Regions from separate parts of the Rhizobium sp. WW22 genome, predicted to be linked through region 3. Evidence: predicted binding sites of a transcription regulator. Region 3 holds the regulator's gene; each other region holds the start of a gene.
The links. The regulator PhoB, encoded in region 3, activates phosphate uptake and scavenging genes when phosphate is short. The targets are predictions, from matches to a motif close to TGTCATNNANCTGTCAT.
Positions count from the first base shown of each region.

Region 1: phnF (phosphonate metabolism transcriptional regulator PhnF) is a predicted target of PhoB. The motif match lies at 5,881-5,897, and genes of this name have one in related genera.
Region 2: phnC (phosphonate ABC transporter ATP-binding protein) is a predicted target of PhoB. The motif match lies at 4,470-4,486, and genes of this name have one in related genera.
Region 4: ACK83U_RS21525 (alkaline phosphatase) is a predicted target of PhoB. The motif match lies at 5,895-5,911, and genes of this name have one in related genera.

Region 1 is NZ_CP178198.1:3,642,145-3,649,352, reverse strand. It holds gene ACK83U_RS17725 (methylglyoxal synthase) at 1-373, shown strand, start outside; gene ACK83U_RS17720 (glucokinase) at 408-1,430, shown strand; gene ACK83U_RS17715 (ABC transporter ATP-binding protein) at 1,695-3,434, shown strand; gene dapB (4-hydroxy-tetrahydrodipicolinate reductase) at 3,449-4,273, shown strand; gene ACK83U_RS17705 (2,3-bisphosphoglycerate-dependent phosphoglycerate mutase) at 4,396-5,031, shown strand; gene phnF (phosphonate metabolism transcriptional regulator PhnF) at 5,131-5,865, opposite strand; gene phnG (phosphonate C-P lyase system protein PhnG) at 5,967-6,443, shown strand; gene phnH (phosphonate C-P lyase system protein PhnH) at 6,443-7,069, shown strand; gene ACK83U_RS17685 (carbon-phosphorus lyase complex subunit PhnI) at 7,073-7,208, shown strand, end outside.
Region 2 is NZ_CP178198.1:3,632,986-3,640,193, forward strand. It holds gene phnE (phosphonate ABC transporter, permease protein PhnE) at 71-1,417, opposite strand; gene phnE (phosphonate ABC transporter, permease protein PhnE) at 1,426-2,406, opposite strand; partial or broken gene phnD (phosphonate ABC transporter substrate-binding protein) at 2,473-3,383, opposite strand; gene phnC (phosphonate ABC transporter ATP-binding protein) at 3,479-4,333, opposite strand; gene ACK83U_RS17660 (pyridoxamine 5'-phosphate oxidase family protein) at 4,558-5,112, opposite strand; gene ACK83U_RS17665 (DapH/DapD/GlmU-related protein) at 5,204-5,821, opposite strand; gene phnL (phosphonate C-P lyase system protein PhnL) at 5,818-6,525, opposite strand; gene phnK (phosphonate C-P lyase system protein PhnK) at 6,535-7,208, opposite strand, start outside.
Region 3 is NZ_CP178198.1:122,408-129,615, forward strand. It holds gene ACK83U_RS00635 (substrate-binding domain-containing protein) at 1-329, shown strand, start outside; gene pstC (phosphate ABC transporter permease subunit PstC) at 392-1,873, shown strand; gene pstA (phosphate ABC transporter permease PstA) at 1,870-3,204, shown strand; gene pstB (phosphate ABC transporter ATP-binding protein PstB) at 3,220-4,035, shown strand; gene phoU (phosphate signaling complex protein PhoU) at 4,087-4,800, shown strand; gene phoB (phosphate regulon transcriptional regulator PhoB) at 4,832-5,515, shown strand; gene ACK83U_RS00665 (GcrA family cell cycle regulator) at 5,605-6,141, opposite strand; gene ACK83U_RS00670 (aspartate aminotransferase family protein) at 6,566-7,208, shown strand, end outside.
Region 4 is NZ_CP178199.1:546,920-554,127, reverse strand. It holds gene ACK83U_RS21545 (DUF1217 domain-containing protein) at 1-1,448, opposite strand, end outside; gene ACK83U_RS21540 (ABC transporter permease) at 1,596-2,873, opposite strand; gene ACK83U_RS21535 (ABC transporter ATP-binding protein) at 2,870-3,556, opposite strand; gene ACK83U_RS21530 (hypothetical protein) at 3,562-4,026, opposite strand; gene ACK83U_RS21525 (alkaline phosphatase) at 4,101-5,855, opposite strand; gene ACK83U_RS21520 (Lrp/AsnC family transcriptional regulator) at 6,156-6,635, shown strand; gene ACK83U_RS21515 (SAM-dependent methyltransferase) at 6,776-7,208, shown strand, end outside.

The DNA.
Region 1 (7,208 bases), 350 kb from region 3:
CAGCAAATGCATCGCATTGATCGCGCATGATCAGAAAAAAGATGCGATGGCAGAATTTGCGCGACGCAATGAGGCCGCCCTTGCCAATTGGAACATCGTCGCCACGGGTACGACGGGCGGCCGCGTGCTGGATGCCTGCCCCGACCTCAACGTCACCCGATTGAAAAGCGGGCCGCTCGGCGGCGACCAGCAGATCGGTGCGCTCATCGCCACCGGCGAGATCGACATGCTTGTCTTCTTCATCGATCCTCTCACTCCGCACCCTCACGACGTCGACGTCAAGGCATTGACGCGGCTTGCCGTTCTCTACGACATTCCGATGGCGCTCAACGAATCCACTGCCGAGCGGCTGATCAAAACACTGAACCATTAATCCGCCTTGCCGGCGGCAGACCACGGACCTGGCCATGCCCGAGCTCAATCACAGCGATGCCCCACTGCCTTTCCCAATCCTGATCGGCGATATCGGCGGCACCAATGCGCGTTTCTCCATCCTCGTCGATGCGGACTCCGAACAGGAGCATTTTCCGGTCGTGCAGACGGCGAATTTCGCCACGATCGACGATGCGATCAAACTTTCCCTTGAAAACAGCAAGGTCCGACCCCGCTCGGCAATTCTTGCCATGGCAGGTCCCGTGCAGGGTGACGAGATTCCGCTGACCAATTGCGATTGGGTGATCCGTCCGAAGACGATGATCGCCAATCTCGGGATAGAAGACGTGCTCGTCATCAACGATTTCGAGGCGCAGGCGCTCGCGATCGCCGAGATTTCCGACGAGCATCGCCAAACCATCGGCCAAGCATCCGGGAACATGACCGCATCGCGCGTCGTGCTCGGGCCGGGCACCGGGCTTGGCGTCGGCGCCCTGGTTCATACTCAGCATCAATGGGTGCCCGTGCCGGGCGAAGGCGGGCATATCGATCTTGGACCGCGCACGGAACGCGACCTGCAGATCTGGCCGCATCTAGAACCCATCGAAGGCCGTATCTCGGCCGAACAGGTGATCTGCGGCCGCGGCCTCCAGAACCTCTATCATGCGATCTGCGCGGCTGACGGCATCGAACCGAGCCTCAAAGAGCCAGCCGATATCACCAATCATGCACTCGCCGGCACCAACAGGCAGGCCGAGGAGACATTGACGCTGTTCGTTACCTATCTCGGCCGTGTCGCCGGCGATTTCGCCATGGTCTTCATGGCGCGCGGCGGCGTCTATCTCTCGGGCGGCATTCCGCAGAAGATCCTGCCCGCGCTGCAGAAGCCGGAATTCCGCGCCGCCTTCGAAGACAAGGCACCGCACACGGAATTGATGAAGACGATCCCGACGCACGTGGTCGTCAATCCGCTGGCAGCGCTTTCCGGCCTGGCGACCTATGCCCGCAAGCCGACAAACTTTGGCCTTGCGACAGAAGGCCGTCGCTGGCGGCGTTAACCGCTTGCCAAACAGCTCATGGCGCACCGAAACAGCCGGCGCGCCTACCTTTTTGAAGAGGCCACCTTCCTCTATAGTGATTGCGGCTCCGCGATCGGCCTTAACCAGCGCGGCACGCCATGTCTAGCCAAAGCCGTGCTAACTCTTTAATAGAGCCGCGAAAGCACGTGCCAGATGCGGCTCGCTTGGTTCAAGACAGGAAGCCGATTATTGAAATTGCCTGACCCGAAAAGCAAAAACGTCGACAGCGAAGCCATTACAGGCATGCTGAAGCGAATTATCGCCGAGAACGGCCGCGATCATATTCGCGGCTACTCCATCGCGATTACCTGCCTTATCCTCGTTGCGCTTTCGACTGCTTATATCGGCTACATCGTCAAGTCGGTCATCGACAGCGCCTTCATCGCCCGCAATATCGTCGATGCCTGGAAAATCTGCTTCAGCATCTTCCTCGTTTTCGTGGTGCGCGGTTTTGCCGGGTATTTCCAGTCGGTCATTCTGTCGAAGATCGGCAATAACATCATCGCCCGCTACCAGCGCCGGCTCTATTCGCATCTGATGACGCTGTCGGTCGGCTTCTTCAGCGAAGCGCGCTCCGCGCAGCTCGCCGCCCGTATCAGCCAGAACGTCTCGGGCATCCGCGATGTCATGAACCTGACGATCACGTCGACGGCACGCGACCTTCTGACCTTCATCGCCCTGCTTTGCGTCATGGTGTTCCAGGATCCGGTGCTCAGCATCGCATTCGTCGTTATCGCGCCGCCACTCTTCTTCGCGCTACGTTATATTTCTAAGCGCCTGCGCGCCGCCACGCGCGATGCGATCGTCCTGAACAGCCATGTACTCGGCGCGATGCAGGAGACTATTCAAGGCGTTTCCATCGTCAAGGCCTTCACGATGGAAGAGGAGCTCGAGCGCAAGATCAACAAGCTGATCACCGCCGCCGAGCACCGGCAGAACCGCATCGCCCGCCTTTCGGAGCGCAACGGACCGCTGATCGAAACCGTCGCCGGTTTTGCGATCGCCAGCCTCTTTGCCTATGCCGCTTATCGCTCGATCTACGACAATGTCTCGCCCGGCGTGTTCTTCTCCTTCGCCACTTCGCTGCTGCTTGCCTACGATCCGGCCCGCCGCCTTGCAAAGCTGCAGGTGCAGCTGGAGCGCGCGGTCGTCAATGCACGGATGATCTACGAGCTGCTCGACATGGAGCCGCGCCAGCGCGACCTGCCGGATGCCAAGCCGCTTAACGTGACCGACGCCCGCATCGAGTTCCGCGACGTTCATTTCGCCTATGGTGATGAATCCGTACTTTCCGGTGTCAACTTCACGGCCGAGGGCGGACAGACGACAGCGCTCGTCGGGCCTTCTGGCGCCGGCAAGTCCACCGTCATCAATCTGATCCCGCGCTTCTACGACCCAAAATCCGGCAGCATCTTCATCGACGGGCAGGACATCGCGCATGTGACGAAACAGTCGCTGCGGGAACAGCTCGCCTATGTGTCGCAGCAGCCCTATCTCTTTGAAGGCACGATCCGCGACAATATCCGCTACGGCCGCCCGAACGCGACGGATGCCGAGATCGAGGAAGCAGCGCGCCTCGCCTATGCCCATGATTTCATCGAGGCGCAGCCGATGGGGTATGACACACCGGTCGGCGAAAACGGCGTGACGCTGTCCGGCGGCCAGCGCCAGCGCCTGTCGATCGCCCGCGCGCTGGTGCGCAACGCGCCGATCCTGCTTCTGGACGAAGCAACCTCTGCGCTCGACACGGAGTCCGAAGCGGCCGTGCAGAAGGCACTGGAAGAGGCGATGAGCGGCCGCACGGTCGTTGTCATTGCGCACCGCCTGTCGACGGTCATCCGCGCCGAGAAGATCGTCGTCATGCAGAACGGCCGAGTTGTCGAAGAGGGCAACCACGAGACGCTTGCGACGGCCGACAATGGCCTCTACGCTCGGCTCAACAACCTGCAGCTACCGGCGATTTCAAGCAATTCCCGCAAATAGACGATAGAGACGACATGAGCGACGATGCGATGAAGCTGGTGGTGGTTGGCGCGGCGGGCCGCATGGGACAGGCTCTCATCCGCATCATTCATGCAACCGACGGCGTGGCCCTGCATGCCGCCGTCGCTCGTCCCGGCTCCGCCTTCATCGGCAAGGATGCCGGCGAGATCGCCGGGCTCGGCCCCATCGGCATTCCCGTCACCGACGATCCGCTTTCCGCCTTCCTTCATGCCGAAGGTGTCATCGATTTCACAACGCCGGCAACCAGCGTCACCTTTGCCGGCCTCGCCGCACAGGCACGCATCGTCCATATCATCGGCACGACGGGATGCTCGGATGAGGACGAGGCGAAGTTCAAGGCGGCCGCGCGCCATGCCCGCATCGTCAAATCGGGCAATATGGGCCTCGGCATCAATCTTTTGAGCGTGCTTGTCGAACAGGCGGCGCGGGCGCTGCCTTCGAACGACTGGGATATCGAGGTGCTGGAGATGCACCATCGCCACAAAGTCGATGCACCCTCGGGCACCGCACTGCTGCTCGGTCAGGCGGCTGCGAAGGGCCGTGGTATCGACCTCAACGACAATTCCGTGCGCGTGCGCGACGGCCATACGGGTGCGCGTCCTGTGGGCACGATCGGCTTTGCGACCCTGCGCGGCGGCGGCGTGGTCGGCGATCATTCGGTGATCTTCGCCAGCGAAAGCGAGCGATTGACGCTGTCGCACAGCGCCGGCGACCGTTCGCTGTTTGCGCGCGGTGCGCTGCAGGCGGCGCTCTGGGCGCGCGACAAGAAGCCCGGCTTCTATTCCATGCTCGACGTACTCGGGCTCTCCACACGTTGATCCGAACCCGGAGCGGGTCGGCAGGGACCTGCCAATCCGCTCCAGCCTTTTATTGTCTCGCAATTCCGGACAGAAAGCCGCTACGCACTTTTCCTGGAATTGCCCTATCAGGGAGAAATATTATGAGCGGTACTCTCGTCCTCGTTCGCCATGGCCAGAGCGACTGGAATTTGAAGAATCTCTTCACCGGCTGGAAGGATCCCGATTTGACGGCGCTTGGCGTCGAAGAAGCCAAGACAGGCGGCAAGGCTCTGGCCGATTACGGCATCAAGTACGATATCGCCTTTACCTCGGCCTTGACGCGTGCCCAGCACACGCTGAAAATCATCCTCGATGAAATCGGCCAACCCGGCCTCGAAACCATTCGAGATCAGGCGCTGAACGAGCGCGACTACGGCGATCTCTCCGGCCTCAACAAGGATGACGCCCGCGCCAAGTGGGGCGAAGAGCAGGTCCACATCTGGCGCCGCTCCTACGACGTTCCGCCGCCCGGCGGCGAAAGCCTGCGCGACACCGGCGCCCGCGTCTGGCCCTATTACCTGACGGAAATCCTGCCGCGCGTTCTCGCCGGCCAGAATGTGCTGGTGGCCGCCCATGGCAATTCGCTGCGCTCGCTCGTCATGGTTCTCGATCGCCTGAGCAAGGCGCAGATCCTTGAGCTGAACCTCGCGACCGGCGTACCGATGGTCTACAAGCTCAAGGCCGATTCCACCGTCGCCTCGAAGGAAGTCCTCGGCGACATGTCCGGCGCGCATTGAGCGCAATTTATTTGGCTAGAAAGCCCCTCACCCTGGCCCTCTTCCCGTAAACGGGGAGGGGGTGACTGACAGGCCGGGATGAGGGCTAAAACCCTTCTCTCAATTCTCGACGGTAAAACGCACCCTGTCTGCGGCGAAGCGGGAAATTGAATACTGCACCGGGACATTGTCGAGATCCGCATTTAGCGCCTGGGCGACGAGAACAATGGCGCCCGGGGATAGCTGTAGATCGGCAAGATCGCTCTCGTCGGCATGGGTTGCCGTGATCTCGGTGACGACGCGGACGTAATCCGGAACGCCAAGCTCCTTGAATGCCTTGGTGATCGAACCGGTTGTCCGATAGACCTCCGCGATATCGCCGAAACGATCCGCCGGAAACCAGCTGGTGGCGCGCGATACAGGCCGATGGTCCGCCTGACCCAGCGTCTCGAGCCTTATCAACGGCGTTCCCGTCCTGACCTTGAGCTGTTTGGCCAATTCAGTGCTGGCGGCCTCTTCGCCGGATGCAAGCAAGACGCTGCGGGTTTCGCGCACCTGATCGCCGATCCCTTGCGAAAATCGCGTACGTCTCGAAATCGGAAAACTCAGCCGCTCCTTGCGCTCGATCAGCGTCCCGCGTCCCTGCACGGCCCTGACGATGCCTTCCTGGGCGAGTGCTGCCAGCGCGCTTCTGATCGTGTGCCTGTTGACGCCGAACTGCAGCGCCAGCGCCGTTTCTGGCGGCACCATGCCCGTCTCGTCGAAGTCGCCGTGATTAATAGAGGTGCGAATGCGGTCGGCAATCTGCCGCCAGAGCGCCACGCCCGTCTGCCTCTGTATCTTCTGCCCTGCCATTTCGCCCACTCGCCCTGTCACACGCTTGTCACGACTCGCTAATAGATATAAACATATCTTGTATGGTTGTCTATATCAATAGACATTTAAAGGAAGGCGCGATGAATTCAGCACAAAGGCAGGAAGCGGCCGCACAGGAGCGTCGTGAACGCAAGCGCGTCGCCGATCTCTTGGCGCAGGCAGAACGCGACGAGCTAGAGGCGGCCTGGGAAGCGTTGCCGAGCAAGCCGACAGTCCAACCGGTGCGCGGCCCCGAGACCGGGCTCGTCATGGTGCGCGGCCGCATCGGTGGTGGCGGCTCTCCGTTCAATCTCGGCGAAGTCACGGTGACACGCGCTACCGTCCGGCTGGCATCCAACACTATCGGCCATGCGCACGCGCTCGGCACAGATCGGGAAAAGGCCCGGCTTTCGGCCATCTTCGATGCACTCTGGCAGCAATCGGCTACGAAAGAGTTCGTCGAAAAGGCGATCCTGCAGCCCGTGACCGAACGTATCGAAAACTATGATCGCAAGCGCGCGGAAGAGACGGCGGCGACCCGCGTCGATTTCTTCACCATGGTTCGCGGAGAAGATTGATGAGCCTTTCCAGCACCCCAACCTTCGGCAATGAGGCCCTGACCGGCGGTTTCACTGATCCGGTTTTCGACGCACAGAGTGTCTTCAAGATGACGATGGACGCCATGGCGCGCCCGGGCACCCTGCAGACCATTACCGCCGACATTGCGCCGCCGGCTCCGCTCGGCATCGCTGCCGGCGCCATCGGCCTGACCCTTTGCGATCACGATACGCCGGTCTGGCTGTCCAATAGCCTTGCGCGATCGAGCCTGCCGGATTGGTTGGCGTTCCATACCGGCGCATCCATCATATCCGAGCGGCTGGAGGCACATTTTGCCTTTCTTGAAGCTGGTATGGCGCTTTCCTCCTTCAGCCAGTTCGGCATCGGCACCCAGGAATATCCCGATCGCTCGACGACGATCGTGCTTGAGATCGAAAGCCTCGAAGGCGGCAAGGAACTGGCGCTATCGGGTCCGGGCATCAAGGATATCACCATGATCGCACCGATCGGCCTGCCGGATGCGCTGCTGCGCATCTGGAACGACAATCGCGCTCTCTTCCCGCGCGGCGTCGATCTCATCCTGACGGCGGGCCGGCAATTCCTCTGCCTGCCGCGCACCACCAAGATCATCGCGACGGAGATGTGACGTATGTATGTTGCTGTAAAGGGCGGTGAAGCCGCCATTGCCAATGCGCACCGGCTGCTGGCCGACCGCCGCCGCGGCGACCGCTCGCTGCCGGCCATTGGCATCGACCAGATCGTGGCGCAGCTAGCGCTCGCCGTTG
Region 2 (7,208 bases), 360 kb from region 3:
GTCTTGCCGGCCTGCGCTACCGGATTCCCGTGACAGAATGATGATGCGTAACGATTTTTTCCCGATCTTTTTATTTCGCTCGCGCACCCATCAGCCGCGAACGCAAGGCGTTGGATGCAGCATCGAACAGGAAGACGACGATCAGGATCAACAGCACCATATAGGCGACGTTTTCCCAGTTCGCGTTGGTGCGCATCGCTTCCCAAAGTTTGAGCCCGATACCGCCCGCGCCGACGGCGCCGATGATGGTCGCGCCGCGCACGTTCGATTCCCACTGGTAGAGCGTCTGGCTGACGATGACCGGAACGATCTGCGGCATGATGCCGTAGCGATGCACGAGAATGGTCGGCGAGCCGGTGGATTTTACGCCCTCGCGCGGCTTGTTGTCGATATTCTCCAGGCCTTCGGAATAGAGCTTGCCGAGCGTACCCGTCTCGGTGAGGAAGATCGCGCCGCTGCCGGCAAGCGGGCCGGGGCCGAAGGCGCGGGTCAGGAATAGCGCCCAGATCAGCATGTCCACCGAACGCAGGAAGTCGAAGAGGCGTTTGAGGATCTGGTTGAGCAGCCGGTTCGGCGTGATGTTGCGAGCCGCCAGGAAGGCGAGCGGAAAGGCTACGAGCGAACCGAGCAACGTTCCCAGAAAGGCCATGACGATGGTCTGGAACAGCTTGGTCCAGACGTCGCCATGCTGCCATGCGCCATTGTTCCAGACATTGTCGAAGGCCAGTGAGAGATTGGACTGGGCAGGGTCCAGCCGCGGCCCCGAAACGATGAGGCTGATGACTTCGCTCGCCGGCTTGTCGAAGAAGGGCGAATGCGTGTCGAAGACGAAGTTGGCCCAGCCAAGAAAGCGCTTGCGGATCTTCACGCGATCAGTGGAAATGCTGGCATCGCCCGCAAAGCCGAGATTGACCAGGATATTGTCGTCATAGACCGTCATCCAGCTGGGTACGGGCTCGGAGCCGACGATCTTCGGCGCATCGCCGGCGATATCGATCGGGATCGTAATGCCGTGCGCAGTCACGATGGCCTGCGTTTTGGTCACGGTTACCGTGCGGCTCGTGCCGCTGACGGAAACGGTCATGCTGCCATCGGGGTTGGTCTTGACCCAGTCAGGATTGGGATTGTCGCCCAAAGGCGAAAAGCGCGGATACTTAATGGTGATCTTGTCGCCGGAGATGCGGAATTCCGGCTGCACGTCATAGCTCACCCATTCGCTGAGATAGATCCCGACGCGCTCCCAATGTGCTTCCGAAATGACTTTCGGCAGATCGAAGAACCACACTGCATAAATGCCGTAGAGGACAATGCCGATGAACATCATCAGCGCACCGAAGCGCTGGCGGAAGGATCGGTGAAGAACCTCCGGATAGCGCGCTTCGATTTCCTGCATGCGGCTGGCGTCGATGATGGACATGGTCAACCTCAATGCTGCAAAAGGAAGGCATGTTCGCCCACCAGACGGCGGCGGAGCCATGCGGAAAACTGATCGACGGCGATGATCGTCAGGAAGAGAAGCAGCACCAGCGCCAATGTCTTGGCGCCGAAACCGCGTGAAATCGCAAGTTTGAGCTCCTCGCCGATGCCGCCGCCGCCGACGGCGCCGATGATGGTGGAGGCGCGAACATTGATCTCCAGACGCAGCAGCGCGTAGGACATGAAGTTCGGCAGCACTTGCGGCAGGGCGGCGAAGCGCACGCGCTCGCTCCAGCTCGCGCCGACGGCGCGCATGCCCTCATCCGGTTTCATGTCGATGTTCTCGACCACTTCGTAGAAGAGCTTGCCGAGCGCGCCGATCGTATGCAGGCCGACGGCGATGATGGCGGCGATCGGACCGATCGACAGGATCGCCGAAAACAAGCCGGCGATGACGATCTCGGGAAAAGCCCGCAGAAGTTCCATGATACGCTTGGTCACCAGACGAATCGGATTGGATGGCGACATGTTGCGGGCGGCGAAGAAGCTCAAAGGCACGGCGAAGACGACGCCGATGATGGTCGATACCAGCGCTACGTTGATCGTGATGATCATCAGCTCGAAATATTCAGGGATATAGAAATTGCCCCAGACATAGACGCGACCGAGCGGGAAATTGAACTCCTCACCGCCGGCACCATTGGCCCCGTTCGGGCTTGGCAGGTCGAAGAGCGCGCGATAGACGTCGGACCAGTCCTTCGGAATGAGCCAGCTCAGGAAATCGAAGAGATGCGGCAGGCGATCAAAGAAATGCCCGGCGTTGTTTTCATCGGCGAAGCGCACCGAGCTGACGAAGGCGACGAGCAGGATCACGAGGCCGATGCCGGTGTAGAGGCGGCGGCGAGCCACCATCTTGCTCCAGGCGTCGCCGATCTCCTTGGCGCTCTGTGGCGCGCTCTGCATGTTCGGGTGCGTATCGGCGATCGTCATGAAGTCAAGCCTCTGTGAATAGCAAAAGGGCGGCCGTTGCCGGCCGCCCCATTATCGGAATGCGGATCAGCCGCCGATGGCAGCCTTGCGAACGTCGATGACGGCGTTGTAGAAGTCCGGGGTAACCTTGACGTAGCCCTTGAAGTCGCCGCCTTCGATGGCGTTGAAGCACTTGGCGTCGGCCGTCGGGAGCTTCATGAAGAAGTCGGTCAGCTTCGCCTGCCATTCGGTGCCGAGAGCGTTGCGAACGACGAGCGGGCCGTTCGGGATCAGCGGCGAACGCCATACTTCGACGAGCTTGTTCGGATCTACGGCGCCCTTGTCGACTTCCTTGCGGAAGGTGCCGGAGGTGAAGCCGTCCTTGAAATCGCCAACGCCCGAGGAATCGTCGACAGCGACGTCGACCTTGCCGTCATAGGCGGCGAGCAGGTTGTTTTCATGGCCGCCGTTGAACTGGGTCGAGCCGAAGAACTTGTCGTTCGGCACGCCGGTGGTCTTCGGAATCTGCGTGAGGGGAACGAGGTAGCCCGAGGTGGAGTCCGGGTCGGCGTAGCCGAGCTTCTTGCCCTTGGCGTCCATGATCGTCTTGATGCCGGAAGACTTGAGGGCGAGGCCGATCGAGTAGTAGCCGGTAGAGCCGTCGGTCTGCTGCGTGGTCAGGATCGGGGTAACGGCCTTCGGGTCCTTGATGGCGACGGCTGCGTAGCCGGAAGCGCCGAGTTCGGCGAAGTCGAGCGTGCCGCCGAGCAGGCCCTGGATAACGCCGTTATAGTCGGCGGCCGGGAACAGCGAAACCTTCTCGAAACCGAATTCCTTCTTCAGGTGGTCGGAAAGGCAGGCGTAGTTGCGCAGGCGATCGCTTCGTTTTCGCCGCCGAGAATGCCGATGCGGAATTCCTTGAGGTCTGCTGCGTTGGCAGCAGCGCCGACTGCGAGCGCAACGAGCGCCGTAGCGGCAAAGAGTGCTTTCTTCAACATGGGTTCGTCTCCTGATTAACCGGTGTCCCCGGATGTCTTCGGTCTGATAGAAGAAATGCGCCCTTGACGCGGGCCTTCGATCCCGGCCGTCCCTCTCAGAGACCGGCCAGTGCCAGCGGTTGCGGGCCGGCAGATTCAGTCGCCGCGGCTTGCGCGGCCGGATCGGCGATATTGATGGATGTCGACGTCATGCTCTCGTCGATGCCGGCGCCGTCCTTATCGGTGCCGTAGATTTCCTTGACGGCGGCTGCCGTCAGATCGGTCGGCTTGCCGTCGAACACGACCTTGCCGCCTGCCATGCCGACGATGCGTTCGCAGTAATTGCGCGCCGTATCCAGCGTATGCAGGTTTGTGATGACGGTGATGCCTTCACGCTCGTTGATATCCCGCAGCGCATCCATGACGATCTTGGCATTCAGTGGATCGAGCGAGGCGATTGGCTCGTCGGCCAGCATCATCTTCGGCTGCTGCATCAGGGCACGGGCGATGGCGACGCGTTGCTGCTGGCCGCCCGAAAGCGTGCCGGCCATCTGCAGGGCCGTCTGCTCGATGCCGAGACGCTCGAGTGCCGCGATGGCTTCAATGCGTTCCTCACGGGAAAAGACGGACAGCAGGCTCAGTACCGTCGAACGCTGGTTCAGCCGGCCGAGCATGACGTTGGTGAGCACGTCGAGGCGCGGCACGAGGTTGAACTGCTGGAAGATCATGGCGCAATCGCGCTGCCAGCTGCGCAATGCACGGCCGCTGAGCTTCGAAACCTCGGTGCCGGCGAAATGAATGGAACCGGAACTCGGATCGGCGAGGCGATTGATCATGCGCAGCAGGGTAGACTTGCCGGCGCCGGAACGGCCGATGACGCCGACCATCTGTCCTTGCGGTATGTCCAAAGTCACGGAATCGACAGCGAGCTTGTTTCCAAACCGGCGCGAGACATTCCTGAGTTCGAACATAGTGCTTCCCTTTCGCGGCTGCCGGGCTGCAGAAATTTCAGCGGTACCGGTGCTAAGAATGGGCGCATGCCCCTGCCTCGAAGGGAGTTTCGACGGGGTCGGCGCCAATCACAAGGCAACCGATTAGTCCCGCTTCATGAAGCTCCGATGTCAGTTTTATGTAACTGCTGTTACAATTCCCGTCGTTTTTGCAAGATTAGCCGGCTGAGGGCTTTCCGCTAAGTTTAGCCGTCAAACATGCCTGTCGGCAGGCCGTCGATGCTGAAGCTATTCTTCTCGCGCCGATATTCTTCAATGCCATCAGGACCCTTGGCTTTGGCCCACTGGTCGAGGCTCGGCCTCTCGCCCTCATAGGAAAAGAGCGGCACGCCGAAGCCGCAGGAGGTCTGCACGAGATCGAAGTCCAGCCATACGATCTGCCGTGCGCCGAGCGGCTCTTCGCCCGCATAGTGATCGTGTAGCAATTCCCGATATTCGGGCGTCGATCGATGGATGATCCGCCCGCGGCCATAGAGGCGCAGGATCATCGGCGGCCCCTCGACTGCGCAGAACATGATCGTCAGCCGCCCGTCGGCCTTCATGTGGGCCGATGTCTCGTTGCCGCTGCCGGTGCGGTCGAGATAAATGGCGGTATTCGGGGAGATGATGCGCAGGCATAACGTTTCGCGCGGCGAAACATTGACCCGGGACGCCGATGTCGCGGACGCCGTGAAGAAGATATGCTGCCGCGCGATGAAATCGCGCAGCCGGTCGTCAACGCTGGAAAATTGCTTTGCCATTAAGAGGCCTCCTTAATTCGGGCTAGACAGATCGCCTGAGGCTGAAGCGGCCGCCGGTCTCGTGCAAGCCCGGCTTGGGCGGAAAGCGTCCTTAGGCGGCGTAGCGATCCAGAAATTCCTCCGCCGAAAGGGCGCGAAAATCCGCAAGCGCCGTACGCAGGCGATCGTGATCCCAATCCCACCATGAGAGCTTGTCCATGCGCGCGCCGACCTCGGGCGTGAAACGCTCGCGAATAAGCTTGGCCGGCACACCGCCGACGATGGTGTAGGGCGCGACGTCCTTGGAAACGACGGCACCGGCGCCGATGACGGCACCATTGCCGACCGTCACGCCGGGCAGCACGGTCGCGCCGTGGCCAATCCAGACATCGTGACCGATGACAACGCGGTTGTCGCGCCGCCAGGTGAAGAAATCCGTCTCCATATCGGCATCCGGCCAGTAGTCGGCGGCGCGGTAGGTGAAATGGTGCAGCGTGGCGCGCCATGTCGGATGATTGGTAGCGTTGATGCGCACGGCGGCGGCAATGTTGACGAACTTGCCGATCGTCGCGCACCAGACCGCGCCATCCTGCATGATGTAGGAATAGTCGCCGATCTCGGCTTCATCGATACGGCAGCGGTCGGAGACCTCGGTATAGCGGCCGAGCGTCGAATTATTGACGCTCGCCGAAGGGCTGATGAAGGGCGTCTCGCCCAGTTGGCGGCTCATGCGGCGGCCTTCCGCGGCGAGAACTGCGAGACGTCGAGAATGCGGCTGCCGACGGCCTCGCGCACTTCTTCGTCATGGAAGATGCCGAGAAGGGCAACGCCGGCTCCCTTCTTCTGCTCGATCATGTCAACGACGACGGCCCGGTTGCGGGCATCGAGCGACGCCGTCGGCTCGTCGAGCAGCAGGATGGCGTGGTCGGTGATGAAGCCGCGGGCGATGTTGACGCGCTGCTGTTCGCCGCCCGAGAAAGTGGCAGGCGGCAGCTGCCAGAGCTCCTCGGGCAGGTTCAACTGTGCCAGCAGCTCGGCCGCTCGGTTGCGGGCATCAGTCACGCTCACCCCGCGGGCGAGCAACGGCTCGGCAACGACATCGATGGCGGCGACGCGCGGCACCGTGCGCAGGAACTGGCTGACATAGCCCATGGTCTGGCGACGGACATCGAGCACGGTGCGCGGGTCGGCGGTTGCAAGATCGACGATCCTGTCCCGGTGAGTGACAAGGATCTGGCCGCTATCAACGGCATAATTGCCGTAGATCATCTTCAGCAGCGAGCTCTTGCCGATGCCGGACGGGCCGCCGAGCACGACGCATTCGCCTGATGCGACGGAGAAGGAGACATCGGCGACGACGGGCAGACGAATGCCGTCGCGCAGATGCATGGTGAAGCTTTTGAAGACTTCGGAAACGACGAGTGGGGTTGCCATGTTTCTTCCTCAGACCTGCAGGATCGAAGAGACCAGCAGTTGCGTATAGGGTTCGCGCGGATCGTCGAGCACCCGGTCGGTTAGACCGTGTTCGATCACCTGTCCGTCCTTCATCACCATCATGCGATGCGACAGGAGGCGGGCGACCGCGAGATCGTGCGTGACGATGATGGCCGAAAGGCCGAGATCGTTGACGAGGCCGCGCACCAGATCGAGCAGGCGGGCCTGCACGGACACGTCGAGGCCGCCGGTCGGCTCATCCATGAAGACGAGGCGGGGGCCGGTCACGAGGTTGCGGGCGATCTGCAGGCGCTGGCGCATGCCGCCGGAGAAGGCGCGCGGCTGGTCGTCGATGCGGTCGGCGTCGATTTCGACCCGCTCCAGCCAGTCAATGGCGGTGTTGCGGATGTTGCCGTAGTGGCGGTTGCCGATCGCCATGAGCCGCTCGCCGACATTGGCACCTGCCGAAACCGTCATGCGCAGGCCGTCGGCCGGGTTCTGGTGCACGAAGCCCCAGTCGGTGCGCATCAGGAAGCGGCGCTCGGCCTCGTTCATGCGGAACAGGTCGCGATAGGTCTCGTCGCGCATGTGGTATTCGACGCTGCCCGTCGTCGGCAGCAGCCGTGTCGAGATGCAGTTGAGCAGCGTCGTCTTGCCGGAGCCGGATTCGCCGACGATGGCGA
Region 3 (7,208 bases):
TCAATGCCAACGAGCACGGCATCGGTGTGTTCGGCTTGTATTTCTTCCAGAACAACGCCGACAAGCTGAAGGTTGCCACCGTCAGCGGCATCGTGCCCTCGGGTCAGACGATTGCCGATGGCACCTATCCGGTATCGCGGCCGCTGTTTTTCTACGTCAAGAAGGCCCATCTGGGTGTCATCCCGGGGCTCAAGGAATATGTCGATTTCTTCACGAGCGATCAGATGATCGGACCGGACGGCCCGCTGGCGGAATATGGCCTCGTGCCGGCACCGGATGCTGAGCGCGACCAGATCCGTAAGGATGTCGCGGTCGGGAAGATTATGTGAATGCTGAAGGGTCGAGCGCCGGTGCGGCTTTCCGCTGTGCCGGGGTTCGCCGGGGAATGGGAATGAGTGTATCGCTGCTGCTGCTCTGCTTGTCGGTCTTCGGCGCCTCCGCTTTCGTGCTGGGGCGGGTGAGGGCGGCTGCGTTATCGGGCGGCAGGTCCTCGTCGATGCATTCCCGGCTCGGCTATCACGGCGCCTATGCCGCTATATGGGCTGTGCTTCCCGCTCTCGCGCTCGTCTGCGTCTGGCTGATCGTCAGCCCCATTATGATCGATCGCGTAGTGACGAAATCCTTTCCCGAGGAAGTAAGGTCTTTGCCGCAGGCGGAGCTCAATCTCAGCTACGGCATGGTGCGCAGCATCGCCCGCGGGATGCGCATGCTCGAGAGCCAGGAGCTCGCCGATGTCGATGGCGGCAAGGCTGATCTTCAGTTGCTGCTGGCGCAGAAGGGCGTTCCGCTCGCAGTTCGCCCCACGGGCTACATGATCGACGCTGCCAACAAATATAATGGCATGCGCGAAGCGAGCCGCATGGTCATGTCGGCAGCGGCAATCGCCCTATCGCTGCTTTGCGCAGCCCACGGCCTTCGTGCCATCGCCCCACGTTTTCGCGCCCGCAATCGTGTGGAACAGGTCATTCTCGGAGCCCTGATCGTCGCTTCCTCCATCGCGGTGCTGACGACGGTTGGCATCGTCGTTTCAATGCTTTCGGAAGCGGCGCGTTTCTTCAGCATGGTGCCGGCCAGCGAATTCTTCTTCGGTACCGTCTGGGACCCGCGCTTCGCTGGCGCCGGCGCGCAGACTTCGGGCACCTTCGGCCTGATCCCGCTGCTGGCGGGCACGGTCTATATCGGCTTCGTCGCCATGCTGTTTGCCGTGCCCATCGGCCTGTTTGCCGCGATCTACATGGCCGAATATGCCTCGGCTCGCGTCCGCTCCATCGCCAAGCCGATGCTGGAGGTCCTGGCCGGCATCCCGACGATCGTCTACGGCTTCTTCGCCCTTGTCACCGTCGGCCCCTTCCTGCGCGATATCTCAGTCGAGATCGATGGCTTGATGACGGGCGACTATAAAGGCTTTATCGAGGCACAGAGCGTTTTGACGGCCGGCTTCGTCATGGGCATCATGCTCATCCCGTATGTTTCCTCGCTGTCGGACGATATCATCATGGCCGTGCCGCGCTCGCTGCGCGACGGCTCGCTTGGCCTCGGCGCCACGCGGTCGGAAACGGTCAAGCGTGTTCTGCTGCCCGCCGCCCTTCCGGGCATCGTCGGCGCACTGCTGATGACCGCGTCGCGGGCGATCGGTGAAACCATGATCGTGGTGCTGGCAGCCGGCGTTGCCGCGCGCATGCAGCTCGATCCCTTCGAACCGATGACGACTGTCACCGTGAAGATCGTCAACCAGCTGACCGGCGATCTGGAATTCACCTCGCCGCAGACGCTCGTCGCCTTTGCACTCGGGATCACGCTGTTCTTCCTGACGCTGTGCCTCAACGTCTATGCGCTCTACATCGTCCGTCGATATAGGGAGCAATACGAATGAGCGACGTCGTATCCTCCTCTCAGCTCAACATGCCGCGCGGCCTGACGCCGGGTGCGTCGGTGCGTCGCGATATCGGCATCAGACGGCGCTATGCCGCCGAACGCCGCTTCCGCGCCTATGGGCTCACTGCCGTCATTTTCGGCCTTATCTTCCTCATCATCCTGATCTCCACCGTGGTCCGCACGGGTTATACCGCCTTCGTTCAGACCTCGATCACCCTGCCGATCGAATTCACCGAGAAGGTGATCGACCCCGCAGCCAAGCGCGCCAGCGATCCGAAGGTGCTGGTATCAGCCAACTACCCGGTATTGGTGCGCGACGCGCTGGTGAAAGCCTTGAGCATCGATCCCGCCAATCGCGCGCTCGTTCGCGAGGCAACGGCGATGGTGTCGGACAGTGCCAGGATCGCGCTGCGCGACAAGGTCGTTGCCAATCCCTCGATCATAGGGACGACTGAGAGCGTCACCTTCCTTGCCAGCTCCAATATCGATTCAGCCAACAAGGGCCAGATCGATCTGACAGTCGATGAGAAGGATCGCAAGATATCCGACCGCCAGGTCGCCTGGATGAAGCAACTCAGCGAAAGCGGCGCGCTTTACAAGGCCTTCAACAGCGGTCTCTTCCTGTCGGGCAACTCGAGCCGGCCCGAAGCCGCCGGGCTCGGCGTCGCTCTGATCGGCTCGTTCTACCTGATGCTGACCGTTCTCGTGCTTGCCTTGCCGGTCGGCGTCGCCGCCTCGATCTATCTGGAGGAGTTCGCGCCGAAGAACCGGCTGACGGACCTGATCGAGGTCAACATCAACAATCTCGCGGCCGTCCCATCGATCGTCTATGGCTTGCTGGGTCTCTCGGTCTTCATCAACATGATGGGTCTGCCGCGTTCGGCCTCGCTGGTCGGCGGTCTCGTGTTGAGCCTGATGACGCTGCCGATGATCATTATCGCCACACGCTCGGCGTTGCGGGCCGTGCCGCCGTCGATCCGCAGCGCAGCGCTCGGTCTTGGTGCATCGCGCATGCAGATGGTCTTCCATCACGTGTTGCCGCTTGCGATGCCCGGCATTCTGACGGGCACGATCCTCGGGCTTGCGCACGCGCTTGGCGAGACTGCGCCGCTGCTTCTGATCGGCATGGTCGCCTTCGTCGCCAACTATCCGGCATCGCCGCTCGATCCTTCGACGGCGCTGCCGGTGCAGATCTACATGTGGGCGAGCGAAGCCGAGCGGGCCTTCGTCGAAAGGACGTCCGGCGCCATCATCGTGCTTCTCTTCTTCCTCGTCGCGATGAACATCGGCGCCATCCTGCTGCGGCGCCGCTTTGAGCGGCGCTGGTAAGGGAGGGCGCACGAAATGAACATGATGACGGAAGCCGCAAGCGAAAGAGCCTTGGCCAAGAAGATGACCACGATCCCTTACAAGATGATCGGCCAGGACGTTTCTGTGTTCTACGGCGACAAGCGGGCGCTCTTCGACGTCAATCTGAAGATCCGCGCCAATACCGTCACGGCTTTGATCGGCCCTTCCGGTTGCGGCAAGTCCACCTTCCTGCGCTGCCTCAACCGCATGAACGATACGATCGAGACCTGCCGGGTCACCGGCAAGATCACGCTCGACGATCAGGATGTCTACGACGACAGCATCGACGTGGTAGAGTTGCGCGCCCGCGTCGGCATGGTCTTCCAGAAGCCCAACCCGTTCCCAAAGTCCATCTTTGAGAACGTCGCCTACGGCCCGCGCATCCATGGCCTGCATCGCTCAAAGGCCGATCTCGAGCATATCGTCGAGACCAGCCTGCAGAAGGCCGGTCTCTGGGGCGAGGTCAAGGATCGGCTCCATGATGCCGGCACGAGTCTATCGGGCGGTCAGCAGCAGCGTCTGTGCATCGCCCGCGCCGTCGCGGTCAGTCCGGAGGTCATCCTGATGGACGAGCCGTGCTCGGCGCTCGATCCGATCGCGACCGCCAAGGTCGAGGATCTCATCCACGAGCTGCGGGAGAATTTCACCATCGTCATCGTGACGCATTCCATGCAGCAGGCAGCCCGCGTCTCGCAGCGTACCGCAATGTTCCATCTCGGCCACCTGGTCGAGGAGAACGACACCGATAAGATGTTCACCAATCCCGACGATTTCCGCACGCAGGATTACATCATGGGCCGTTTTGGTTGATGATGTCAGGCGCGCGGCTCATTTCACACAGTTCACCTTGAGGATAGAAAAATGGTCTCCACTCACATTCTCTCTGCCTATGACGAAGACCTGAAGTTCCTGACGCGCCGCATTGCTGAAATGGGCGGCCTGGCAGAGCAGATGGTTAGCGACAGCGTACGCGCGCTGGTCAATAGCGACGCTGCCCTGGCCCAGAAGGTCATCTCCGACGACGTCGTTCTCGACCATGCCGAGCGCGAAGTCGGCGACAAGGCGATCGTTACCATCGCCCGCCGTCAGCCGATGGCGGCGGACCTGCGTGAAATCATGGGCTCGATCCGCATTGCATCCGATCTGGAGCGCGTCGGCGATCTCGGCAAGAACACCGCAAAGCGCGTCATCGCCGTCCAGGGCACCGGTGTCCCGCGCCGTCTCGCCCGCGGCATCGAGCATCTCTCCGAACTGGCGCTGAGCCAGCTCAAGGAAGTTCTGGATGTCTACGCGACCCGCTCGCCGGACAAGGCCGTATCGATCCGCGAACGCGACGAGGAAATCGACGCCATGTACACCTCGCTCTTTCGCGAGATGCTGACCTACATGATGGAAGATCCGCGCAACATCACCACCTGCACGCATCTTCTCTTCTGCGCCAAGAACATCGAGCGCATCGGCGACCATGCCACCAACATCGCCGAGACGATCTATTACATGGCGACGGGCGCGCAGCCGGAAGGCGAGCGCCCGAAGGACGATACCGCCAATACCGTCGGCGCAGTGACCGAATAATCCGAAAGCGAAGAAAGGAGACCATAGGCGCATGGTTCCGAGAGTTGCTGTTGTAGAAGACGAGGAAGCGCTCAGCGTTCTGCTGCGCTACAATCTTGAGGCCGAAGGCTTCGAGGTCGACACGATCCTCAGAGGCGATGAGGCCGAGCTGCGTCTCCAGGAGCGCATCCCCGATCTCCTGATCCTCGACTGGATGCTGCCCGGCGTATCGGGCATCGAGCTCTGCCGCCGGCTGCGTATGCGGCCGGAGACTGAGCGCCTGCCGATCATCATGCTGACGGCCCGCGGCGAGGAAAGCGAGCGCGTGCGCGGGCTTTCGACCGGCGCGGACGATTATGTCGTCAAGCCGTTCTCGACGCCGGAGCTGATGGCTCGCGTCAAGGCGATGCTGCGGCGTGCCCGCCCGGAGGTTCTCTCCACGGTGCTGCGTTGCGGCGATATCGAGCTGGACCGCGAAACCCATCGCGTTCACCGCAAGAGCCGCGAAGTGCGGCTGGGGCCGACGGAATTCCGCCTGCTGGAGTTCCTGATGTCCTCGCCGGGCCGCGTCTTCTCGCGTTCGCAGCTGCTCGACGGCGTATGGGGTCACGATATCTACGTCGACGAACGCACGGTCGACGTCCATGTCGGCCGCCTGCGCAAGGCGCTCAACTTCTCCAATATGCAGGATGTCATTCGCACCGTTCGCGGCGCGGGCTACTCCATGGAGGCCTGAGCGGGGATACCCGATCAGGCATCAACATAGCGGCGGAAACAGAAAACGGGCCTCAAGGGCCCGTTTCTTTATCTCAGTCATCAAGCTTCTCAGCCACGCGGCTGGGCCGGCCTACGCCGTTCATGCACCGGCTGGTAGGCCAGGCGCTGATGGTAGGTGCAGTAAGGCGATGAATCTGGGCTCTCATTGCCGCAGAAATGGAAATCGTCCTTCAGCGGATCGCCGACCGGCCACTTGCAGGTGCGCTCCGTCAGTTCCGTCAGGCCGAGGCGGCGGGAAATCGGAACGACGACGTTCGATGCCGGGCGATACTGGATTTCGTTGACGGAATCGATCTCGATCTCTTCCTTCAGCATGGTTGCGCCCTGCTGGCGGGCAACCACCGTGCGGGTAGCAACGCGCGATCCGTAGGTCGCAGCGCGAGGTGCCGCTGCGCTGCGCTTCGGCGTGCGCGCTGCGGTTGTCGCGCCGCCCGCCTTCGCTCGGCCGGGGAGGTTCAGGCGATGCACCTTGCCGATGACGGCATTACGGCTCACGCCACCGAGCTGCGCAGCGATCTGGCTGGCGCTCAATCCTTCGGACCATAGCTTTTTCAGCTTCTCGACGCGTTCGTCTGTCCAATTCATGCCCTGTCTCCGCTGTCGCGTTTCCGATGGCAGAATCCCTCACCATTGCCTCGCATGGTATCGAGGCGCGAAACGCTCTAAAATTGTGGTGACTAGTTCCGCCGCATGCAGTCTAGCAATTGGTTTTTAACCTAGTGTGAGGCTGACTCCGTGACAAGAGTCGCGGGAATCTTGAGGAATCGATTTCGAGGTTTTCCCCAACTTGCTGTCCGGGCGTGGCATTTCTGCCATAGGCGCCGCCCGACGCATCTCTTTTGCCGGCAAGCGTTTTCTCGCACCTGCTAAAACGGCAGTTTTGTTGACATCGCGGTGCAAAACATCAATAGTGCCCAAGCCGCCGCAAGGCGGCATTTTTGATTTTTTCGGACCCGTTTCATCAAATGGAAGCGATCGGTCCTTAAAGTTGTGATCAGGAGATATGGCCATGGCCGAGACCACGCCGCTTTACGACACCTACTTGCGCGCTCCGCTGCGGTTCGAGCGAGGTGAGGGCGTCTGGCTGGTCACTGAGAATGGCGAACGCTACCTCGATTTCGCAGCCGGCGTCGCGGTCAATTCGCTCGGTCATGCTCATCCCCATCTTGTCGCCGAGCTGAAGGCGCAGGCCGACAAGGTCTGGCACCTGTCCAACCTCTATGAGGTGCCCGGCCAGGAGAAGCTGTCGAAGCGGCTGACGGAAGTGACCTTCGCCGACAAGGTGTTCTTCACCAATTCGGGCGCGGAGGCGCTGGAGTGCGCCATCAAGACTGCGCGGCGCTATCAATTCGCCAAGGGGCATCCCGAGAAGTTCCATATCATCACCTTCGAAGGCGCCTTCCACGGCCGCACCATCGCAACGATCGCCGCCGGTGGCCAGGAAAAATATATCGAAGGTTTCGGCCCGAAGGCACCGGGCTTCGACCAGGTGCCCTTCGGTGATCTCGACGCCGTCCGCGCCGCCATTACCGATGCGACGGGCGCTATCCTGATAGAGCCGGTGCAGGGCGAGGGCGGTATCCGCCCGGCGACAAACGAATTCCTGCGCGGGCTGCGGGAGATCTGCGATGAGCACGGCCTGCTTTTGATCC
Region 4 (7,208 bases), on a different replicon from region 3:
GCTGAGATCAAGCTGTTGATCGAAGTCTGCGACAGCGCCGTAACAGGTGCCCGCAGATTGCCTTTGCTGTCAAAATTGTATGCCTTGGCAAGCTCGACGAACCTGCTGTCTTTCAGCGAGTTGACGTAGCTCTTGCTGTCATAGGGATCGCTTTCCAGGATATTGCGCAGCTGATCTCTGGAGACCTCATTCTTGCCGATGCCAAAGGCGCGAAGCGCCATATCTTCCACGGTGGGAAGATCCTTGCTCTTTATGTCGTTGGCGGCAAAGAAGTCCGCGATCGTCTTTATCTCACCAACCGCGGTCTTGTAGTGTTTCTCGGCATCGGTAAACAGAGCCTGTTTCGCGCCCTTGGCCTGCTTCAAATATTTGATCGAGATATCGTCGATGGCCTGCGGCGTCTGTGCCGGCTGACCGGCTGGCAACGTTCCGTCGGATGCAAACTGGAAATGCGCGACCATATCGGCCATTCCGGTCAATGCGGCATAGTCGGAATTCGTGAAGACTAGGTTGAACTGGACCGGGGTGAGCTTGGGATCGAGGTTGAATGCCGTCTTGATATAGGAAAACAGCCTGTTGTCGCCAGTAATCTCGCTGAGCGACTGAACTTTCGTGATTGCCTGGCGATAATAGTCGTCATTGCTGGTGGCCGCAGACGGTGTCAGCAGATTCGGGACCATGCTGTCATAGCGCGAGATCATGTCTTGCTTTTGCTGCGCTGTCTGGGCAGTCGCGCCGGAAAGCGTTCCATCCGCATTGAAGCCGAACTGCGACGCAATCAGCTTATATGTCGCCTGAACCGATGCGGAGGACTGGGCTGATGCGGAGGAGAAGTTGCTCGCCGTGTTAACGAAGCTGTTGGGGTCGTTGACATCGCTGGTCAGAACCGACTTCAGGAACGTTTTCGATATATTGTCGGGGCTCAAGCCGTGCGCCCGCAGAATATAGTCCGTCATCCTGCTGCTGTTGACGATGTCGTCGACATTCGACACCTTGTCGATCCAGGTGTCGTAGAACTTACTTTCCTTCTTGGCCAAGGTGGTTTCATTGGCGAAGGATTGCTCATAGAGCCCGATCGTATCGGTTTTCTGAGAATCGCTTTGGGCGGATTGATTTTTCGACGCGCCGCCAAAATTGAAAGCGGCAGCAAATTGCCGATAGCGGCTGTCCGTCAGCTTGTTTGCAAAGCTGCTCGCGTTGCTGAGATCGCTCGTCAGAACCTTTTTCATGAAGGCTTTGGCGTAGGCCATATCCTCCAGGCCATAGGCTTTCATCGCATAGCTGTACAGCTTGTAGTCGTTCAGAAATTCGTCGACATTCTTAACCTTGCCGATATGCGTATCATAATACTGCTGATCGCTTTTGACCGTCGCCTGTTTGGCGATGCCCGCCAGCGTCGATGCCATGTCCTTTGTCGCGGACACATAGCCGAGATACGTCGAAATCATAGATCGCCCCCACAGCGCAGTTCACCAGTAGTCAACCCCGCATCGATTATCGCAACCAGACCTTGCGCGAAGCTATATCGGCAATCAAAACGTCACATAAGCCTACGGGAAAAGAGGGGCCAACCGACGCCCTTTTGACCGCTGCCGTCAGGCGCGCAGCGCCGTAGCGGGACTGGAGCGCAAGGCACTGACCGCCGGGACGACGGAGATGATCGCCGCAACGGCCGCGAAACCTCCGACAAGCCATAGATCGTCGAAGACGAAGCCAACCGGCAAATGCACCGCCGTCGCAGCCGCGAGTCTCGCGGAGATCGTCAGCGCTGCGAGATAACCAAACGCGATGCCGAGCGCGATGCCGGCGGCAAACAGAATGAAGAGCTCGCCCCAGACAAGCATGACGATCGAGCGGAGCGGCGTTCCGAGCGCCCGCAAGGCACCGATCTGCCGCCGCCTGGATCCGACATGCATGATGGTGACAAGCACGATGGCGGCAATGACGATCGCTTGCGTCCCAAGCGCGATCGCCAGAAGCAGACTGCGGGCATCGCCGAGCGTCGCATAGAGCCGGGTCAACACCTCCGCTGGAAAGACGCCAAGGGTCGTGCCGGTGCGGTATTCCTGCCTGAGGCGATAGGCATCGGCAATCGTCTTCGGCTTGACGAGAACGGCGGGCACGCCCGGTGTCTGCGCGTCGAAATGCTCATCCAGCGGCGCATCAGCGTCGATATGCCCGTGTTCGTGGCCTTCATGACGATCTTGTTCAGGATTGGCCGCGCCGTGCGCATCTGCTTCATCGCCATCATGGTCGTGATATTCCCCGCCATGCATGCCGTGCAACTGCCAGACCGCCCGGATCGGCACGAGGATCGCGCGGTCCCAAGCGGTTCCCGTCGGCGCCATGCGGCCCGTGATCTTGTAGGCGATGGCCGTATGGGTTTCGCCACCGGCCTCGGGCGTGCCGTGCATTGGCTTGACTTCCGCACCGGTCGACAGGGCGACATCGGAGCCGACAACCGCTTCGCCGAGGTGTGCAAACATCGCACCTTGCGAGAGCGTTGGCGAAAGGGACGAGATCAGGCCTGTGGTTGTGCCGACGATCGGATGCCCGTAGGCAGAATCGCCGAAGCCGACGGGTGCGGCCAATTCGACACGCGGATCGTTGGCAAGGCGGGAAAGGACGGCGCCGTCCATCAGCGGCAGCGGCGCGGGCTGCAGAAAGACGGCGGAAAGCGCCAGCTGCGTCTCGCTACCCGCGGCTCCGACAAGCAGATCGAATTTCTCGGCGGCGCGAGCGCTACCGAGACGGACGGCCCGCTCCTGCAGCGTCACCGTCACGCTCAGCGCGACCGACAGGGCAATCAGCACGACAACAGCCAGCGCCCCACTCCAGAAACGCCTGAGGTCGGCAAGGATGAAGGTGATCATTGCGCGGCCACCTCTTGGCTGTCTTCCTCGATGCGCCCGCTTGCCAGATTGATGCGGCGACCAAGACGCGCGGCGAGCGCTGTGTCATGCGTGACCACGATGAGCGTCGTCCCTTCTTCTGCCGACAATTGCAGCAGCAGCTCTGCAACCTCGTTGCCTGCCTGGCGATCCAGGCTGGCGGTCGGCTCGTCGGCGACGATGACGCCCGGACGCGACAGCAGTGCGCGGGCAACGGCAACGCGCTGCATCTCGCCGCGCGACAGGGTTTCGATCTTTTGCTGCGGTCGGGCGATACCGGTCACCGCCAGCAGATAAAGCGCTCGTTCCCGTTCGCTGGCCGCAAGGCGCCGTGTCAGCTTGATCGGTAACACGACGTTCTCGAAGGCGGACAGGCCGGGAAACAGATGAAAATCCTGCATGACAAGGCCGATATTGCGGGCGCGAAAGGCGTCGCGCCGGCCTGCAGAGAGGCGCGTGATTTCCGTTCCGCTCCAGGACACGCTGCCATCCCTGACGTCTTCCAGCCCGGTAATCGCATTGACGAAGGTACTCTTGCCTGAGCCGGACGCACCCGTGATCGCAAGCCGACCGCCCGGTGGCAGATGGAAGCGGTCGATGGAGAGAACCGGTGCGGCAAGGCCGGGGAACTGCATCCTCAGGCCGGAAACATCGAGAGCGAGCATGAGGATCAAACAGTCCTGAACGAGGCGTCCCTGAGACGCAGCTGGCTGATAAAGCCGGTTTCGGGATCGGTCCACGAGCCGAACTCCAGCACGCCGCGCGCCATGATCGGCGCGTTGTACTGCACGAATGTCTGCTTGGACGAGAGATAGACGACCACGATATTATCTGGCCAGTCGGCATCGGAAGAGCAGAAGGGGCAAAGCGACATCGGGATTTCCGTGAGCACGAAGAAGGCCGCCTCCGCCTTCAAGGGCGGCGCCATGAAGCCGTTGATGGCGACGTCCTTGCCGCTCGACTGCTTGACCTTGTCGGAAAATTCGAGCCCGAGCGGACCGAAACTCTTGTAGAGCTCGCCGAAGCCTAGTTTCTCGGAGGCATTGGCACGTACCGCAATGCCCATGACAGGCAAGGCTGCGGCGGCGGCCAGAAAGTCTCGACGATTGATGGTGGCGATCTGATGCTTCGACATCGCGTACCCTCATAAAAATGGAGAAAACAGGCGGTTTCGACACCGCCTGCCCTATTCACATGGCCTGTCAGGACTTACATCTTTTCGGTGCCGAGCGCGAAAGTATCGGCCAGCACCCGGTAGACATCGCTCTGTTCCATGTAACCACGGAAGCCTTCGGCACCTGGACCTGCCGCCTGGAGCACGACATCATCGACGGCGTGGACACCGCTGTCCTCGTCCTTCGGAAGGTTGCCTTGCACGAAGACGGCGCCGGGCACATCCTTGTAGGCTTCATTTGCGACATATTCCTTCTTCTCGTTCTGGATCGCCGGAACGAAAGGACCATCGAGCTTCGGACGGAAGGTCTCGTAGTGATCAGGGCCGTTGTTGGCGGCGATAAACAGGCGGCGCGAAACGTCGACGCGGTCCGGATAGCCGTCGCCATCCTTGTCCTCATAGTTCGGGAAGCCGGCAGCCGCATAGGTGCCGACCTTCTCACGCATTTCTGTGCCCGGCTTGTTATCGTCGACAGTGCCGATGATCGAGACGCCATGCGTGTGGTCGCCGGTGACGACAACAAGCGTATCCGGGTTCTTGGCTTGGAACTCGCGGGCGACGGCAACGGCCTTGTCGAACTCGATCGTATCGACCAGAGCGCGCTCCCAATCGAGCGGATGGCTCATCTTGTCGATGGACGCACCCTCGACCATCAGGAAGAAGCCATCCGGATTCTTGGAAAGCTTGTCGAGCGCGATCTTGGTCATATCTACGAGGCCAGGCTGGTTCGGGAACTTGTCGACAGTGCCCTTCTTGAGGAATTCGCGGTCGAGCGTGACGTCGAGATTGCCGGTATGGAAAAGGCCGAGCAGCCTGTCCTGGTTCGAGCCGGCGGCAGCCGCCAGTTCGTTCTTGTCGGTCGCAACGGCATAGCCGGCATCCTTGAAGAGCGCGATATAATCCTTATCGTCCTTGCGCTTGGAACCGGGCACGCTTTTCGCCAGGAAATAGGCCGAGCCGCCGCCGAGCAGGACATCCGGCTTGACGTCATACATCATGCCGACGATATCGGCCTTGTCGCCACGCTTGCGGGTATGGGAAACGAGCGCTGCCGGCGTCGCATCCTCGACTTCGGCCGTGGTGACGATGCCAAGCGACTTCTTGCCGGTGCGGCGCAGGGCCTCGCCGATGGTTTCGACCTTGGGATCATCGAGGCTTGCTGGCGTGCGGTCGGCATAGACGCCGAGGGCGTTCACGGCCGACTTGTGGCCGGTCATGTAAGCCGACATGGTATTGGCACTGTCGGTGGCAATCGCCGAGGTCGAGGACGTGCCGATGAAGGCAACCGGCGGGATGTCGTCCATGGCGAGGCGGCCATTGGCCTTGCCTTCGGTCATGCCCTTGGACATGAGGCGGGCGCCGGTGCGATGCGCAACCGAGAGACCATCGCCGAGCAGGAAGATGATGTTCTTGGCTTTCGGCGTCGCCGAAGTGCCATAAACATCCCAGTTGACGGATTTCTTCTCGTCGCCGGCCGAAACCTCGACCTTGTACTGGCCGGGCTTTGCGAGCTTGACGCCACGCAGGATCAGGGCAGATCCGAGAACTTTGTCCTCAGCACCCTTTTCTTCGCCGACGAAATCAGCCGCCTTGCCGAAAACCGCGTCGTAGCTTTCGCCGTTAACCGTGACCTTCACGTCTTCCGGCTTCACGACCTGGCTGAATTCCACCTTGAAATCGAACGGAGAGCCGGCGAGTACCGTTGCCCGGTCCAACGGATAGACTGTCGCTGCATGGGCTGCGCCGGACATTATGGTCGCAGACATCATGGCGAGAAGAAGTTTACGCATTTACACCCCCTGCGTTTGGTTGCTTCCCGCTCCCCACATATAAAAGCCAGATGACAATCATGTAAAAATGGGTCAACTTTCCACAACCACTAATTCCAAAACAGAAACCGATAAGCAATCCTGATTGTATGTGCCGCATCTAAAATGCTGCGTACACATGCAAACGGTCCCGTCAATTCGTCGTCATCCGCAATCCATTATCATGCAAGCTATACCGATCACCGTGAGTGAAAACTTGCTATCTTAACCGAAGGGGAAAATATTACGCACGTTTCGTGAGGACTTTGAGGATTTTTCGCAATGGAAGAACAGCTCGATAAACTGGATCTACGCCTGCTGGAGGAGCTTCAGAAAGACGGCAGACTGACGAACAACGAGCTGGGTGAACGCATCGCGCTATCGCCTTCGCAATGCTCGCGCCGCCGCACGCGACTGGAGGCGGAGGGCTATATTCGCAGCTACCAGGCCAATCTCGACCGGCAGAGGCTGGGGCTGGACATGCTCGTGGTCATTTCTGTGACGCTTGCCACTCACAACAGGGACAACGCCCGCCGGTTTTCGCAGCTCATCAACGGTCTGCCCGAGGTGCTGGAAGCCTATGCGTTGACGGGCGAAATGGACTATCACCTGAAGGTCGCCACCCGCGGGCTCACCGATCTCTCCCGCTTCGTCAACGACGTGCTGCTTCCGCATGAATCGGTCCAGCATGTGAAGACGGCGATCGTCCTCGATACCCTCAAGACCTTCGAGGGATTTCCGGTTCATTTGCCGCACGGCTGATATGGCGAAGGCGCTTGGCGGTCACCGCCACGCGGCCGTGCCCTGTTGAGCGTCAAGGGCAAGTTTTGAGGGGTTGCTTTCTGCGCATACAGCCCTTCCAATCATACCAAAGACAATCTCCTTGGCGAGGATCGGCTTGCATGACCACGGATGTACAGACGCGGCATTTCGAAGAATTTGCCGAAGTCCTGCTCAGATGCAATCATCTGTATCATCCCAGCAACGATTCCATCGCCTTGCGCAATGCCGTCGAAAGCAGGCGCCAGATAGAGATATTCGACTATAGCCGCGCCGCCGATGCCTTTATGCGTGCATTCGGGATGCGGAACTCACTAAAATGCCTGCAGGCGCTCACCAGCCTTCGTGCAACTGTTCACAAGTATAGAAGAGTATGTGACCTCGGCTGCGGCTCCGGCGCTTTCAGCCTTGCCTTTGCCTATCTCGCCGGCAATCCCGAGCTTCAGCTTCACGGTCTAGACATATCCGAACATCAGCTTTCTCTCGCCCGGGAACTGATATCGGCTGCCGGACTGCCTGGGCGTTTCCAGTTCGAGCAACGAAACCTGCCGGCAC